Regions from separate parts of the Bacillus xiamenensis genome, predicted to be linked through region 1. Evidence: riboswitches for the same ligand, from Rfam matches in the RefSeq annotation. Region 1 holds a riboswitch; each other region holds the start of a gene.
The links. A riboswitch is a leader RNA that binds a small molecule or an ion and turns the genes downstream of it on or off. The one in region 1 is predicted to bind S-adenosylmethionine.
Positions count from the first base shown of each region.

Region 2: it holds a riboswitch for S-adenosylmethionine, as region 1 does, so the genes downstream of both, BK049_RS09145 (5-methyltetrahydropteroyltriglutamate--homocysteine S-methyltransferase) here and BK049_RS18640 (YezD family protein) in region 1, are expected to answer to the same signal.
Region 3: it holds a riboswitch for S-adenosylmethionine, as region 1 does, so the genes downstream of both, mtnK (S-methyl-5-thioribose kinase) here and BK049_RS18640 (YezD family protein) in region 1, are expected to answer to the same signal.
Region 4: it holds a riboswitch for S-adenosylmethionine, as region 1 does, so the genes downstream of both, metK (methionine adenosyltransferase) here and BK049_RS18640 (YezD family protein) in region 1, are expected to answer to the same signal.

Region 1 is NZ_CP017786.1:164,946-168,482, reverse strand. It holds gene pyrF (orotidine-5'-phosphate decarboxylase) at 1-250, shown strand, start outside; gene pyrE (orotate phosphoribosyltransferase) at 258-896, shown strand; SAM riboswitch class I at 1,034-1,136, shown strand; gene BK049_RS18640 (YezD family protein) at 1,211-1,357, shown strand; gene BK049_RS00795 (phosphoadenylyl-sulfate reductase) at 1,403-2,104, shown strand; gene BK049_RS00790 (sulfate permease) at 2,118-3,182, shown strand; gene sat (sulfate adenylyltransferase) at 3,240-3,537, shown strand, end outside.
Region 2 is NZ_CP017786.1:1,809,217-1,812,753, reverse strand. It holds gene BK049_RS09150 (gluconate:H+ symporter) at 1-1,225, shown strand, start outside; SAM riboswitch class I at 1,308-1,420, shown strand; gene BK049_RS09145 (5-methyltetrahydropteroyltriglutamate--homocysteine S-methyltransferase) at 1,508-2,629, shown strand; gene BK049_RS09140 (hypothetical protein) at 2,749-3,537, opposite strand, start outside.
Region 3 is NZ_CP017786.1:366,270-369,806, reverse strand. It holds gene mtnA (S-methyl-5-thioribose-1-phosphate isomerase) at 1-193, opposite strand, end outside; gene mtnK (S-methyl-5-thioribose kinase) at 200-1,393, opposite strand; SAM riboswitch class I at 1,474-1,631, opposite strand; gene BK049_RS01800 (pyridoxal phosphate-dependent aminotransferase) at 1,796-2,986, shown strand; SAM riboswitch class I at 3,031-3,132, shown strand; gene mtnW (2,3-diketo-5-methylthiopentyl-1-phosphate enolase) at 3,232-3,537, shown strand, end outside.
Region 4 is NZ_CP017786.1:2,663,262-2,666,798, reverse strand. It holds gene asnB (asparagine synthase (glutamine-hydrolyzing)) at 1-288, opposite strand, end outside; gene metK (methionine adenosyltransferase) at 435-1,637, opposite strand; SAM riboswitch class I at 1,833-1,967, opposite strand; gene pckA (phosphoenolpyruvate carboxykinase (ATP)) at 2,196-3,537, shown strand, end outside.

The DNA.
Region 1 (3,537 bases):
AAGTGGACTTGACGGTGTTGTATGTTCTGTTCATGAATCAAAAGTAATTCATGAGCAAATCTCACCTTCCTTTCTCACTGTGACACCAGGAATTCGTTTACCAAATGATCAAACCGATGACCAAAAGCGTGTGGCGACACCTGCCTTTGCAAAAGAGCAAGGTGTTTCACAAATCGTTGTTGGGAGATCCATCACGAAAGCCGTAAACCCAGTGGACGCCTATCAACAAATTTTGAAAGAGTGGGAGTGACTGCCGTATGAAAATGAAAATCGCTAAACATCTATTACAAATCAAAGCTGTCTCTTTAAAACCAGACGAACCATTTACATGGGCGAGCGGCATCAAATCGCCAATTTACTGCGACAACCGTCTGACCTTGTCGTATCCAGAAGTCAGAAATGACATTGCGGAAGGTTTAAAAGATTTGATTCTCTCTCATTTCGAGGGTGCTGAAGTCATCGCAGGTACTGCAACAGCAGGTATTCCGCATGCGGCATTAGCGGCAGACCGTTTGAATGTGCCGATGTGTTATGTGAGAAGTAAGCCAAAAGCGCACGGAAAAGGAAATCAAATTGAAGGAGCCGTATCGCCTGGTCAAAAGGTGGTCGTTGTAGAAGACCTCATCTCAACCGGGGGCAGCGTTCTTGACGTGGTTGCCGCTCTAGAAGAAGAAGGCTGTGACGTACTTGGGGTTGTGGCTATCTTCACATACGGCCTGCCAAAAGCAGCAGCAGCTTTTCAAGAGAAAAACATTCCATATGTCACACTCACAGACTATGACACACTGACTGAAGCGGCACTTGAGCTAAAAGCGATTGATCCTTCTTCTATGAATAAACTAAAACGATGGAGAGAAGATCCTTCGTCTGAATCTTGGATGGAAGAAACGGTCTAAAAGCTGTGCAGCAAAGCACAGCTTTTCTTTTGGTTAAAAATAGTAAAATAGACTCAAATTTAAATAAAAACTAATCCTATCAATAAAGTCGGGTTGACTTTTGTTTGAATTGTGTTAATATTTAATACAAATTAAAATTCTTATCCAGAGAGGTGGAGGGACTGGCCCGATGAAGCCCAGCAACCTGCGATTCGCAAGGTGCTACTTCCTGCAAAATGATTCTATTTTGAAAGATAAGGAAATCGCGAACTTCCTCATCTTTCTTTCGGACTGAAAGAAAGTTTTTTTATTTTAACGGTGAGGAGGAAGAGGAGATGGAATTGAAACAAAATCAGGATGAGGACTTAGTGAAGCACATGAAAGAACTGATTGGGGATATGAAATTTGGTTCGATTACGTTGATTGTTCAGGACGGTCAAGTGATTCAAGTGGAAAAAAATGAAAAAATCAGATTGAAGTAATGCGGAGAACAGTAATAGGAGCAGTACTCCGAAAGGGGAGAAATAATGTTAACTTATGAAAATTGGCAAGAGCCGTCCATTACATTTCAAGAGGACGATTTGTATAAAGGAGCCCTATCTGTGCTGAAATGGGCGTACGGCCACTATGGTGATCAGCTCGTTTATGCATGTAGTTTTGGCATTGAGGGTATTGTCCTAATTGATCTGATTGCAAAAGTAAAAAAGGATGCGAGAATTGTCTTTTTAGATACAGGTCTGCATTTCAAAGAAACATACGACACCATTGATGCAGTCAAGGAAAGATATCCTGGTTTAGACATCGTGCTGAAAACCCCTGAGCTGACAGTGGAACAGCAAAACGAGCAGCATGGTGATAAATTATGGGAAACGAATCCTCAAAGCTGCTGCCATATGCGGAAGGTCATTCCTTTGCAAGAGGCACTATCTGGCTATCCGGCATGGCTTTCTGGCTTAAGAAGAGAGCAATCACCAAAACGAGCAGGGACGAACTTCTTAAATAAAGATGAGAAATTTAAATCAGTAAAAGTATGTCCGCTCATCCACTGGACGTGGAAGGACATTTGGAGATATACGTCTAGAGAAGAACTTACTTATAATCCGCTGCACGACCAGGGATATCCGAGCATCGGATGTGCTCCGTGTACACAGCCAGCATTTACAGCAGATGACCTGCGTTCTGGTAGATGGTCAGGGACAGCAAAGACCGAGTGCGGATTACATGAGTAAGGGAGCATAATGTATGGAAATCGCCGCAATTTTATTTAGTTTATTCTTTGCTTTAAACATTGGCGCAAGCGGAGCAGCCGCTTCGATGGGTATCGCATATGGATCAGGTGCCATTAAAAAGCCAATTTATGCACTCAGCGTTTGTGCAGTAGGGATATTAGCAGGCTCAGTGATTGGCGGCGGAGAGGTCGTCAAAACGATCAGCTCTGGGATTATGCCGGAATCTGTCATCACACTTGAAATTGTGTGTATCATTATTGGCTCTGCCGCATTATCACTTTTCATCGCGAATCTCATGGCCATTCCATTATCAACAAGTGAAGTCACAGTAGGTGCTGTGGTCGGTGTGGCCGTCGCGTATAAAGTGCTGTATGTGAAATCTATTTTAGTGATTGTCGCCTTTTGGATTATCATCCCGCTTGTCGCCTTTGTTTTTACCTTTGTCGTTGTCAAAATCATCAGATTGTTCCCTAAACGGACATTATCAAAAAAGGGAACATTGATTTTATCTGTGCTTCTCATTATCAGCGGATTTCTAGAGGCGTTTTCAGCAGGGATGAACAATGTCGCTAATGCCGTCGGTCCCCTTGTCGCCTCAGGTGTTTTGACAGTTGGGCAAGGAACCCTTTACGGAGGAATCTTTGTTGCATTTGGTGCGCTTTTGCTAGGCAGAAGGGTCCTTGAAACAAACGGCAAGAAAATTACCCGCTATCAAACGGGAGAAGGAATTCTATTATCGAGTACCGGCGCAGGACTTGTGATCGTCAGCTCTATTTTTGGGCTACCCGTTCCACTTACCCAAATCACCTCCTCGTCTATTATCGGGCTTGGTATGGCAAAGGGCGGACCGAACATTTTTCATAAACATGTCGTGAAAAAAATGCTGAAAGTCTGGGTTGTGTCACCTTTCTTATCACTCAGTCTCTCGTATTTGCTCGTGAGCCTTTTCTTAAAAGGAGACTATTACTCTATCTTTATCATGATGAGTGTACTGCTTGCCTCACTTGGTGCACTGAGTCTAATGAAAGCAGTCAAAAATGAGAGCAGCTCGATTCATGAACAGGGCGGCGGGATTTAAACACAAATCCGACTATTATGATCTACTAAATATGAACATTGAGAGGAAGATGAACAAATGAGTTTAACACCACATGGTGGCGTATTAATTAATCGAGTAAATGAAGAATTTGATCTAAGCACAGCTGCGAAGGAAATTGAACTGGATGCTATCTCTTTTGCAGACCTTGAACTCATTGCAATTGGCGGGTATAGTCCAATTGAAGGGTTTTTAACAAGAACTGATTATGAAGCGGTTGTCAGCAGTATGCGGCTAGCAAGTGGTGTCGTTTGGTCTCTTCCGATTACGCTGCCAGTCACTAAGGAAAAGGCAGCGGAGATTCGTCAAGGTGATATTGTACGTCTATCGTACAATG
Region 2 (3,537 bases), 1.6 Mb from region 1:
TTTAATTGTTGCCGTGTTAGAGGGCATGTCACCACTTGAAGCGATCGCATCTGTCGAAAAAGGGCTCGGAAGCACACTCGGTCACTTAGCATTGGTTCTTGGTTTTGGAGCGATGCTTGGTAAATTGATGGCTGATTCTGGCGGTGCTCAGCGTATCGCGATGACACTCATCGACCGATTTGGTATCGGAAAAATTCAATGGGCGACGATGCTGACTGGTTTTGTTATCGGAATTGCTCTATTTTATGAAACCGGATTCATCATTCTCATTCCATTAGTCTTTACCATTGCTCAAGCCGCAAGACTTCCTGTGTTGTATGTGGGAATGCCGCTCGTCGCTGCACTCATTACAACACACGGCTTCCTCCCTCCTCACCCAGGGCCGACAGCCATTGCCAATGTATTTCAAGCCAATATGGGACAAACCTTATTAATTGGAATCATTTTAGCGATTCCTGCTGTTTTAGTAGGCGGACTTCTCTTTACAAAACTATTTAAAAAGGATCAACTGCACGCACACATTCCAAAGAATTTATTTAATCCAAAGGAATTTACAGAAGATGAAATGCCTAGCTTCGGCATTAGCATTTTCACCGCTGTTTTGCCTGTATTGCTCATGACATTCAGAGCATGTTTAGAAATTTTCTTCCCGTCCTCTCCACTGCTACCGGCGGCTGAGTTTTTAGGTGAGCCCGCGATCGCCCTATTAATCTCTGTGCTGCTTGCCATCTACACATTTGGCCTTGGCAGAGGAAAGAGCATGCAGGACGTCATGAAGTCGATTACGGATTCAATTGGCTCCATTGCGATGATTCTATTGATCATTGCAGGTGGCGGCGCCTTTAAACAGGTGCTCATTGACAGCGGTGTTGATCAATACATTGCAGGGATTATGCAAGGAAGCACACTGTCTCCTCTGCTCCTCACCTGGCTGATTGCCGCTGTCCTTCGTGTCTCTTTAGGATCAGCCACTGTCGCCGGTCTCACAGCGGCTGGCATTTCTGCACCGCTGATTGGTTTGACGGGTGTCAGCCCGGAATTAATGGTGATTGCAACAGGTGCCGGGAGTATTACATTCTCTCATGTGAATGATGCGGGTTTCTGGATTTACAAAGAATACTTTAATCTGTCGATGGCTCAAACCTTTAAAACTTGGACATTGATGGTGACTGTTCTTTCACTTGTCGGACTAGCTGGTGTCCTCGTCGCTGATTTGTTCATGTAGGAAAATAAATTGTAAAAACCATTGACTTTTTCTCAAAAAGGTTGAATAATTGTGTTTATTAAGAAAATTGAATCAAAAGGTAACCTTATTAAGAGTGGTGGAGGGACTGGCCCTGTGAAACCCGGCAACCGCTGTTCCTCGGAACAGAATGGTGCTAATTCCTTAAACAAGCTGATGCTTGTTTGAAGATAAGGCAGAGATCTCACAGTATATGATGCTCTTCCTTATCCAAGGAAGAGCTTTTTTATTTGAATGTTAACCTGAAGAAAGAAGGGATTCAGCATGACACAAGTACAAACCATCGGAAAGAAAACAACAAAGCCGCCATTTCGCGCAGATCAAGTAGGGAGTTTGCTTCGTTCTGAGCGCATCAAAGAAGCTCGCAAGCAAAAAGCCGACGGTACACTGACAGCAGAGCAGCTAAGGCAAATTGAAAACGAGGAAATTACACGTATTGTAGAGAAGCAAAAGGAAATTGGATTAGAGGTTGTCACAGATGGAGAATTCAGACGTGCATGGTGGCATTTTGACTTTCTAGAAGGACTTGATGGAGTCGAAGGATTTGAAGCAGACCAGGGCATTCAATTCCACAACACGACGACAAAAGCGAGAGGCATCAAGGTAACAGGCAAGATTGATTTTACAGATCATCCAATGCTAGAGGATTATCGCTTCCTTCACAGCATCGCGGGTGATCATACGGCTAAAATGACGATTCCAAGCCCGAATATGCTCTTTTTCCGCGGCAAGCTAGATGAAGGTGTGTATGACAGTTTAGATGAATTCCACCATGACGTGGCACAGGCTTATAAAAAAGCCATCCGTGCATTTTATGATGCTGGCTGCCGCTACTTACAGCTAGATGATACAGCATGGGCTGTGTTCTTCTCTGAAAAGGGACATGAACAAATCAAAGCCTTTGGCCGCGAGGAAAATGAACTTCGTGAGTCGTTTGCAAAAACAATTAATGAAGCCGTTGCCGATCGACCAGATGATTTAGTCATTACAATGCACATTTGCCGTGGTAATTTTAAATCGACTTGGGCAGCTGAAGGTGGCTACGAAGCCGCAGCAGAAACGATTTTTGACGGCCTAGATCTGGATGGTCTCTTTTTAGAATTCGACGATGATCGTTCTGGCGGATTTGAACCCCTTCGATATGTGAAGAATCCAAACCTTCAAATCGTACTTGGCCTGATCACGTCAAAGTACGGCGAGCTTGAGCCAGTGGAACAGATCAAAAAACGAATCGAGGAAGCGGCTCAATACGTGGACATCAACCAAATCTGTTTGAGCCCGCAATGCGGATTTGCTTCAACAGAGGAAGGCAATCTGTTAACAGAAGAGCAGCAATGGGAAAAGCTGCGTCATGTGATTGAGATTGCGGATCAAGTGTGGAAATAAAATGTATAGTCCTAAGCTCTCTTGGCTTAGGGCTTTTTTTATTAAAAAAAGAACTGCCATTCAGCAGTTCTTCAGGTTGTTGACAAAGAATGCGAGGTTTTGTCTACATCTTTCTTTTCTTAGTTTCGCAATCTTGATACGATATTCTCTTTTGACAGTTCTTTCTTCATACGTTTTGTGATGATGTAGCGCACAAACCATTTATTCAGTATAACCAAGACGAGAAGAAGTCCAACTGCTGTACCGCCAATCCATAAAATGACCTCTCCTGGTAATTGTCCAAGTAACAAAGCACCCAAGACAGCAATGAGTATTACCGCCACAATATACACTCTTAGATTCATCTTATCTATACTACGGTAGAATTGCTTGATCATATCCTTGGGTGACATCCCATTTAAATACAAGGACAACAAATCTCGATTCAAAATGCTAATTAGTGTATGCATCTGACCTCGATAAATAAAAGCAATGACCACAAATAAAATGGTCTGAAATACGACAAGCAACAAAAATGACAATTTTGAATTAGCAACTAATTTCTCTAGCCCTTGCGCTTGATAGTATACAAAAACGTCCTCTTCATCAAACATCCGATCAAACTGGTTCACAAACTCATAAATATCCTCGGTTTTATTTAAATGAACAATGAGTGTTCTAACACCATCGTAGTTCTCACCAATCTTAATTTGACTACTCAGTTTTTTGTACAGATCTGGTGATAGGTAACCGTAATCTTTTAAGAAATAGTTACCTTCACCTTTATAGTACTCGATATTCGCTTCTAATGGCTCCACTTCACCATCATAGGCTTTGATTTTTTTACCCTTGAACCTTTCTGGAAGAAGGATGGTGTTCTCTTTTAGATCTCCCTCATAGCTCACAGCCTCTTTGGTTGTCGGATTGAA
Region 3 (3,537 bases), 200 kb from region 1:
CCAGCCCAAATGCCGCTGTAATGCCTATAGCAGGTGCTCCGCGTACTTTTAACGTCACAATTGCATCATACACATCTTCTTTTGTATATAAATGCTCAAACACGGTTTCAGCCGGTAATTTTTGCTGATTCAAAATGTTGATACGGTTTTCTTCCCATTCGACGGAACGGGGAACTTCAAATTCTTTAGACAAAACTCGTCACTCCTTTACAGTTTGCTGGAATAATGCGACGAGGTCAGACGCTGTTTCCACTGCATGATATTGTTTGATGAATGTTTTTCCGAGCGTAATTGCTACTTTTTTCTGATGAAGCCTTCTCGAATGTGATGGAATTGCATCAAGATCAGCCGCATTAGCAAGACCGATGGTTCGGCGAACAAGCTCACAGCCGGCAAAGCCTGCCGCTTCTTTTAAAATACGCTCTAAGGTTGCTTCCAAAAAGCTGTCCGATACACTATACGCTTCAATGCTGTCTTCTTTCCAGGCTTTTGTGAATACTTCTTTGAATGTTGCCCACACATTGACGACATGGTCAAAAAGATGCTGCTGCATCTGTTCATTCTCATGAGATAAAGCATTTATGAAGAGATTGGCTATAAAGTGACCGATATCGAATCCAAATGGACCGTAAAAAGCGAATTCTGGATCAATGATTTTCGTTTCCGTTTCGTTTGCAAAAATACTTCCTGAATGAAGATCGCCATGAACCAGTGTTTCAGCCGATGTTAAGAAGATATGCTTTAGCTCTGCTGCTTTTGCTTGCAGTTCAAGGTCAGCCCACAGCGCTTTTGCCTCTTCTTTTAATTCCTCTTCGAAGTCATTTGTTTCACTATCAAAGAAAGGATCTGTGAAGACGAGTTTTTCTGTGATGTCACAGAGATCAGGGTTCGTAAACTGCTTCACGAATTGTTTTTTAATTTTAGGATTTGTGGCAAAGTCAGATGTGTAAAATAACGTTTTGCCTAAAAATTCACCGACATGATCTGATAAATACGGATAATGTTTTCCGGCAATTAGCCCTTTTCTGACGATTTCAAGGTGTGATAGATCCTCCATTGCTGTCACCGCAAGAGCTGTATCTGAATAATAGACTTCTGGTACAAGGTGCGGTACATATTCTGACTGCTTGATGAGTGCTGCACTTTCGATTCTTGCGCGGTCTAATGTGAGAGGCCAGCTTTCCCCAACGACCTTTGCATAGGGAAGAGCTTGCTTAATAATCAGCCCTTTTTCGCGTTTGTGATCAAAAATATGAAAGACGTAATTTAAATTCCCGTCACCGATTTCGGTACATGTCAAATGACTGCTTTCTTGGATTAATCCAAGTCTAATGGCCAGTGCGACTGCCGAACTCTCTGTTAATTCTTCATATGATGCCGTAAGTGTAACCAATTGCTTCCCCTCCAAATCATATAAAAAAGCCTCTTTCTCCTGAGAGAAAGAGGCTTGATCGCGTGTATGCTCGAAGCCTCTCTTATCTCTCAGCACATACGTCTGATGGAATTAGCACCGTGCCCTATAAGACAATTGTCTTGGCGCTGTACTTGCTGCGCCCCACTTCACAGTGGTATTAACGGTCGGTTGCTGTTGGGGTCAAAAGGCCAAATCCCTCGCCCAACTCTCGATAAGAGAAATCAATATGTAATTGTTTCATGTCTGCATGCATTTCTTAATTTAAGATATTATCAGAGCCACGCATCACATGTCAATCTTTTTTCAAAATTGCTTTACAATTCATAAAACAATCCATTACAGTGATTGTATTGTCACGTAACTTGAATAGAAGGTGAAGAAATGGAATTCCAGCAATCAGATGTATTGAAACAATTACCGAAACAGTTTTTTGCGTCGCTTGTTCAAAAAGTGCAGAAAAAAGTGAAGGAAGGGGCAGATGTCATTAATTTAGGCCAGGGAAATCCTGATCAGCCCACCCCGCCGCATATTGTAAAAGCGATGCAAGAAGCGGTAGCAAAGCCCGAAAATCATCAATATTCCTCATTTCGCGGAACGGCAAAACTAAAAAAGGCAGCCGCAGTTTTTTACGAAAGAGAATATGGCGTCTCACTTGATCCGAAGACGGAAATTGCCATCTTATTTGGGGGGAAAGCGGGACTAGTCGAGCTACCGCAATGCTTACTTAATCCAGGTGATACGCTGCTTGTCCCAGATCCAGGTTATCCTGATTACTGGTCGGGTGCCGTGCTTGCTGGAGCTCACATGGTGACCATGCCGCTTCTTGAAAAAAATAATTTTTTACCTGACTACAATCGACTGTCTGAGGATGATAAGAAAAAGGCAAAATTGATGTACTTAAATTACCCAAATAATCCTACTGGTGCGACTGCAAGCCGGACTTTTTTTGAGGAAACTGTTACGTTTGCGAATGAACACAAAATGTGTGTTGTGCATGATTTTGCTTATGGAGGCATTGGATTTGACGGCGAAAAGCCGATCAGCTTTCTGCAAATAGATGGGGCGAAAGAGACTGGCATTGAAATTTACACATTGTCCAAAACGTATAATATGGCCGGCTGGAGAGTCGGTTTTGCAGTAGGGAATGCCTCTGTCATCGAAGCCATTGAGCTTTATCAGGATCATCTGTTTGTGTCGCTGTTTAAAGCGACTCAAGATGCTGCGGCGGAAGCACTTTTAAGCGATCAAACGTGTGTACGGGTGCAAAATGACCGGTACGAAAAAAGGCGGAACACTTGGATTCATGCATGTAAAGAGATTGGATGGGACGTAAGCGCACCAAAGGGATCATTTTTTGCCTGGTTAAAGGTGCCTGAAGGGTATACATCTGAAACCTTTTCTGATGTATTATTAGAGAAAGCACATGTTGTCGTTGCGCCGGGAAATGGCTTTGGCGCTCACGGTGAAGGCTATGTCAGAGTCGGTCTTTTAACAAGTGAGGAGCGGTTAAAAGAAGCCGCTGAACGCATCGCTGCATTGCAGCTGTTTGAAAAAAAGCCATTGACAACGTAAAAAAATGGTGCGATAATTCAGGCAATATTTAAGAAAATTGAATATTCTTATCAAGAGTAGGCAGAGGGACTAGCCCAATGAAGCCCGGCAACCGACTTCCATGAAGCACGGTGCTAATTCTTGCAGCAAGCGCTGAGAGATAAGATTCGGATGAATGAGACGAAACCTCTTTAATGCGCTGACAAAGCACTTAAAGAGGTTTTTTTACTGACCATATACAGGACGCAATCGAAAGGGGATTCCTAGTGAGTGAATTACTGGCAACATACGTATTAACACATCGAGCGGATGAACAAATAGACCGAAAAGCGGAGCAGATCGCACTTGGATTAACGGTCGGATCATGGACGGACTTGCCGCAGCTCAAAAAGGAGCAGCTGAAGAAACATAAAGGCCGCGTGGTGAGCGTAAAGGAAAAGGCTGCCGCAGTTGATGGCTTGTATCAATCAGAGGTGACAATTGCTTATCCTGAGGCTAACTTTTCAGCTGATCTACCCGCCGTTTTAACGACGATTTTCGGAAAGCTTTCACTAGATGGGAAAGTAAAGCTT
Region 4 (3,537 bases), 1.1 Mb from region 1:
CGTATAGCCTTTTTTCACAAGCTCTTCCTTCAGCTCCACATAGTTATAAATTTCTCCATTGAAAATAATCCAATATTTTTCATTTTCATAAGAAAGCGGCTGCTTTCCGTGCTCCACATCTATAATACTTAAACGTCTAAATCCAAATCCTACATGCTCATCATGAAAGTAACCCTCATCATCCGGACCACGATGAACGATGAGACGATTCATTTGTTTAATTAACTCTTCCTGCTCAGTAGTTTCGGACAATGGACGGTGATTAAATACACCAACAAACCCACACATATTATTGCCTCCACGTTATGTTATTTCTTAAAAGTAGACCTATAATTAGACCGTATTTTGTCTAATTTCGTTTCACATTTTTAGCTTTTTGTAGAATTTTTTTAATCAAAAGGAAAACCGCTTAAAATAAGCGGTTTTGTATGTTGTTATTGTCCTAAGGCTTCCTGACGAAGCAAGTCGGCTTTATCTGTTTTTTCCCATGGAAGATCCAAGTCATGACGGCCAAAGTGTCCGTATGCAGCTGTTTGTTTATAGATTGGACGACGCAAGTCAAGCATTTTAATAATGCCGGCCGGACGAAGATCAAAGTTTGCACGAACCACTTCAATTAATTTTTCTTCAGACGCTTTTCCTGTTCCAAACGTATCAATTGAAATTGAGACTGGCTGTGCAACACCAATTGCATAAGCAAGCTGTACTTCACAAGAATCTGCAAGACCTGCTGCTACGATGTTTTTCGCTACATAGCGAGCCGCATATGCTGCTGAACGGTCAACCTTCGTTGCATCCTTCCCAGAGAAAGCACCGCCTCCGTGACGAGCATAGCCTCCGTACGTATCAACAATAATTTTACGTCCAGTTAAACCAGCATCCCCTTGAGGTCCACCAATCACGAAACGGCCTGTTGGGTTAATGAAGTACTTTGTCTCTTCATCAATAAGTTCACTTGGAACGACAGGACGAATGACATGCTCTTTTAAGTCGCTTTGAATTTGTTCAAGCGTCACTTCTGGTGCATGCTGTGTAGAAATAACGACTGTGTCAATACGAACCGGTTTGTTTTGTTCATCATATTCAACGGTTACTTGTGTTTTTCCGTCAGGACGAAGGTATGCAAGTGTTTCATTCTTGCGTACTTCTGTTAAACGACGAGATAATTTATGCGCTAGTGAAATCGGCAGCGGCATCAGCTCTTCTGTTTCGTTGTTTGCAAAACCAAACATAAGGCCTTGGTCACCTGCACCGATTGCATCAAGTTCTTCTTCAGTCATTGTACCTTCACGTGCTTCAAGCGCTTGGTCTACACCTTGTGCAATATCAGCAGACTGTTCATCAATTGATGTAAGAACCGCGCATGTTTCCGCATCAAACCCATATTTCGCACGTGTATAGCCAATTTCCTTAATCGTGTCACGTACTGTCTTTGGAATGTCGACATAAGTAGACGTTGTAATCTCACCGCTTACTAATACGAGACCGGTTGTTACAGAAGTTTCACAGGCAACACGTGCATTAGGATCTTTCTTTAAAATTTCATCCAAAATGCTGTCTGAAATTTGATCACAGATTTTATCCGGATGTCCTTCGGTCACTGATTCTGAAGTAAATAAACGACGATTTTGACTCATAATGGCTATTTCCTCCTGTACAAGACCACACCATCCCAAGATGAGGCCTCCAATATGATACGGAACTCGTTCCCTCTTATATTTCAAAACGTTTATATTAGAGATGTTATTGGCAATTTGTTCATATGATATCCCAAAAATAAAAAAACCATTTCCTTCATTGCGAGGAAAGGGTCTGAGATCGCATGCCTTTCACTCTTATCGCTCAAGGTGTTTTTGTACCTTGCATCAGGTTAGCACCTTGGTTTCTCAGCATGTTCATGCCTTTTTCATAAGAAACCGGTTGCTGGGCTTCGTCGGGCCTGTCCCTCCACCAGCTCGGGATAAGAGTATCCGTTCAATAAGATATCTTATCTTAAACCCTTGCGTCATGTCAATGCTTCATAGGAATTATCTCCCCTCTTTTTTTACCTCATCTTTCACATCACCAAAAAGCATATTTTCATAGCAGAAATGAAAAAACACACACAAAAATATTTAAATAGTATAGACTATTATTATCAATGTGTTATACTAATCGAAACAAAAACAAATTCAACGGTAAAGGAAGGGTTTTTTATGAACTCAGTGGATTTAAAAGAAGATTTGCAGTCATTGCTCTCATTAGAAAATACGCACCAAAATTTATCTGTTCCGAAACTTGTTGAAAAGATTTTGGCACGTCATGAAGGCGTTTTAACTTCAACAGGTGCTGTCCGCGCGACAACTGGTGCCTACACTGGACGTTCGCCTAAAGATAAATTTATTGTAAAAGAAGAAAGCTCTGCGCATAACATTGATTGGGGCACAGTGAATCAGCCGATCTCAAAAGACGCATTTGATCGTTTATATACAAAAGTTGTGTCATACTTAAAAGAACGTGATGAACTATTTGTCTTTGAAGGATTTGCGGGTGCTGACGAAAGATACCGTATACCCATTACAGTGGTAAACGAATTCGCATGGCACAATCTCTTTGCAAAGCAGCTATTCATTAGACCTGACGGATCAACACCATCATCAAATGAAAAGCCTTTTACCATCTTATCTGCTCCTCACTTTAAAGCAGATCCTGAAACAGATGGCACAAACTCTGAAACGTTTATTATCGTTTCTTTTGAAAAGCGTACAATTCTGATCGGTGGAACAGAGTATGCAGGAGAGATGAAGAAATCCATTTTCTCTGTCATGAACTACCTTCTCCCTGAACAAGATATTTTATCCATGCACTGCTCAGCTAACGTTGGTCAAGAAGGCGATGTCGCATTATTTTTCGGCCTTTCAGGGACTGGGAAAACGACGCTTTCTGCAAGTGCAAGCCGCAAGCTGATTGGAGACGATGAACACGGCTGGTCTAGCACTGGTGTCTTCAATATTGAGGGCGGATGCTATGCGAAATGTGTGAACTTAAGTGAGGAAAAAGAGCCGCAAATTTACAAAGCCATCAGCTTCGGATCCGTGCTTGAAAACGTGGTGCTGGATGAAGAAACACGTGAAGCGGATTATGATGACACATTCTTTACTGAAAATACACGGGCGGCTTACCCAATCGAAATGATTGATAACATCGTGAAACCAAGTATCGCAGGTCATCCATCTGCCATCGTCTTTTTAACAGCGGATGCTTTTGGTGTTTTACCTCCAATCAGCCGTTTAACGAAAGAACAGGCCATGTATCACTTCCTTAGCGGCTACACAAGTAAATTAGCAGGAACTGAGCGCGGTGTGACATCACCAGAAACGACATTCTCTACTTGCTTCGGTTCACCGTTCTTGCCACTTCCTGCTCACATCTATGCTGAAATGCTTGGCAAAAAAATTGATGAGCATGGCGCAAAAGTATTCCTTGTGAACACAGGCTGGACTGGCGGCGGCTATGGTACGGGCAAACGAATGAACCTGGCTCATACAAGAGCGATGG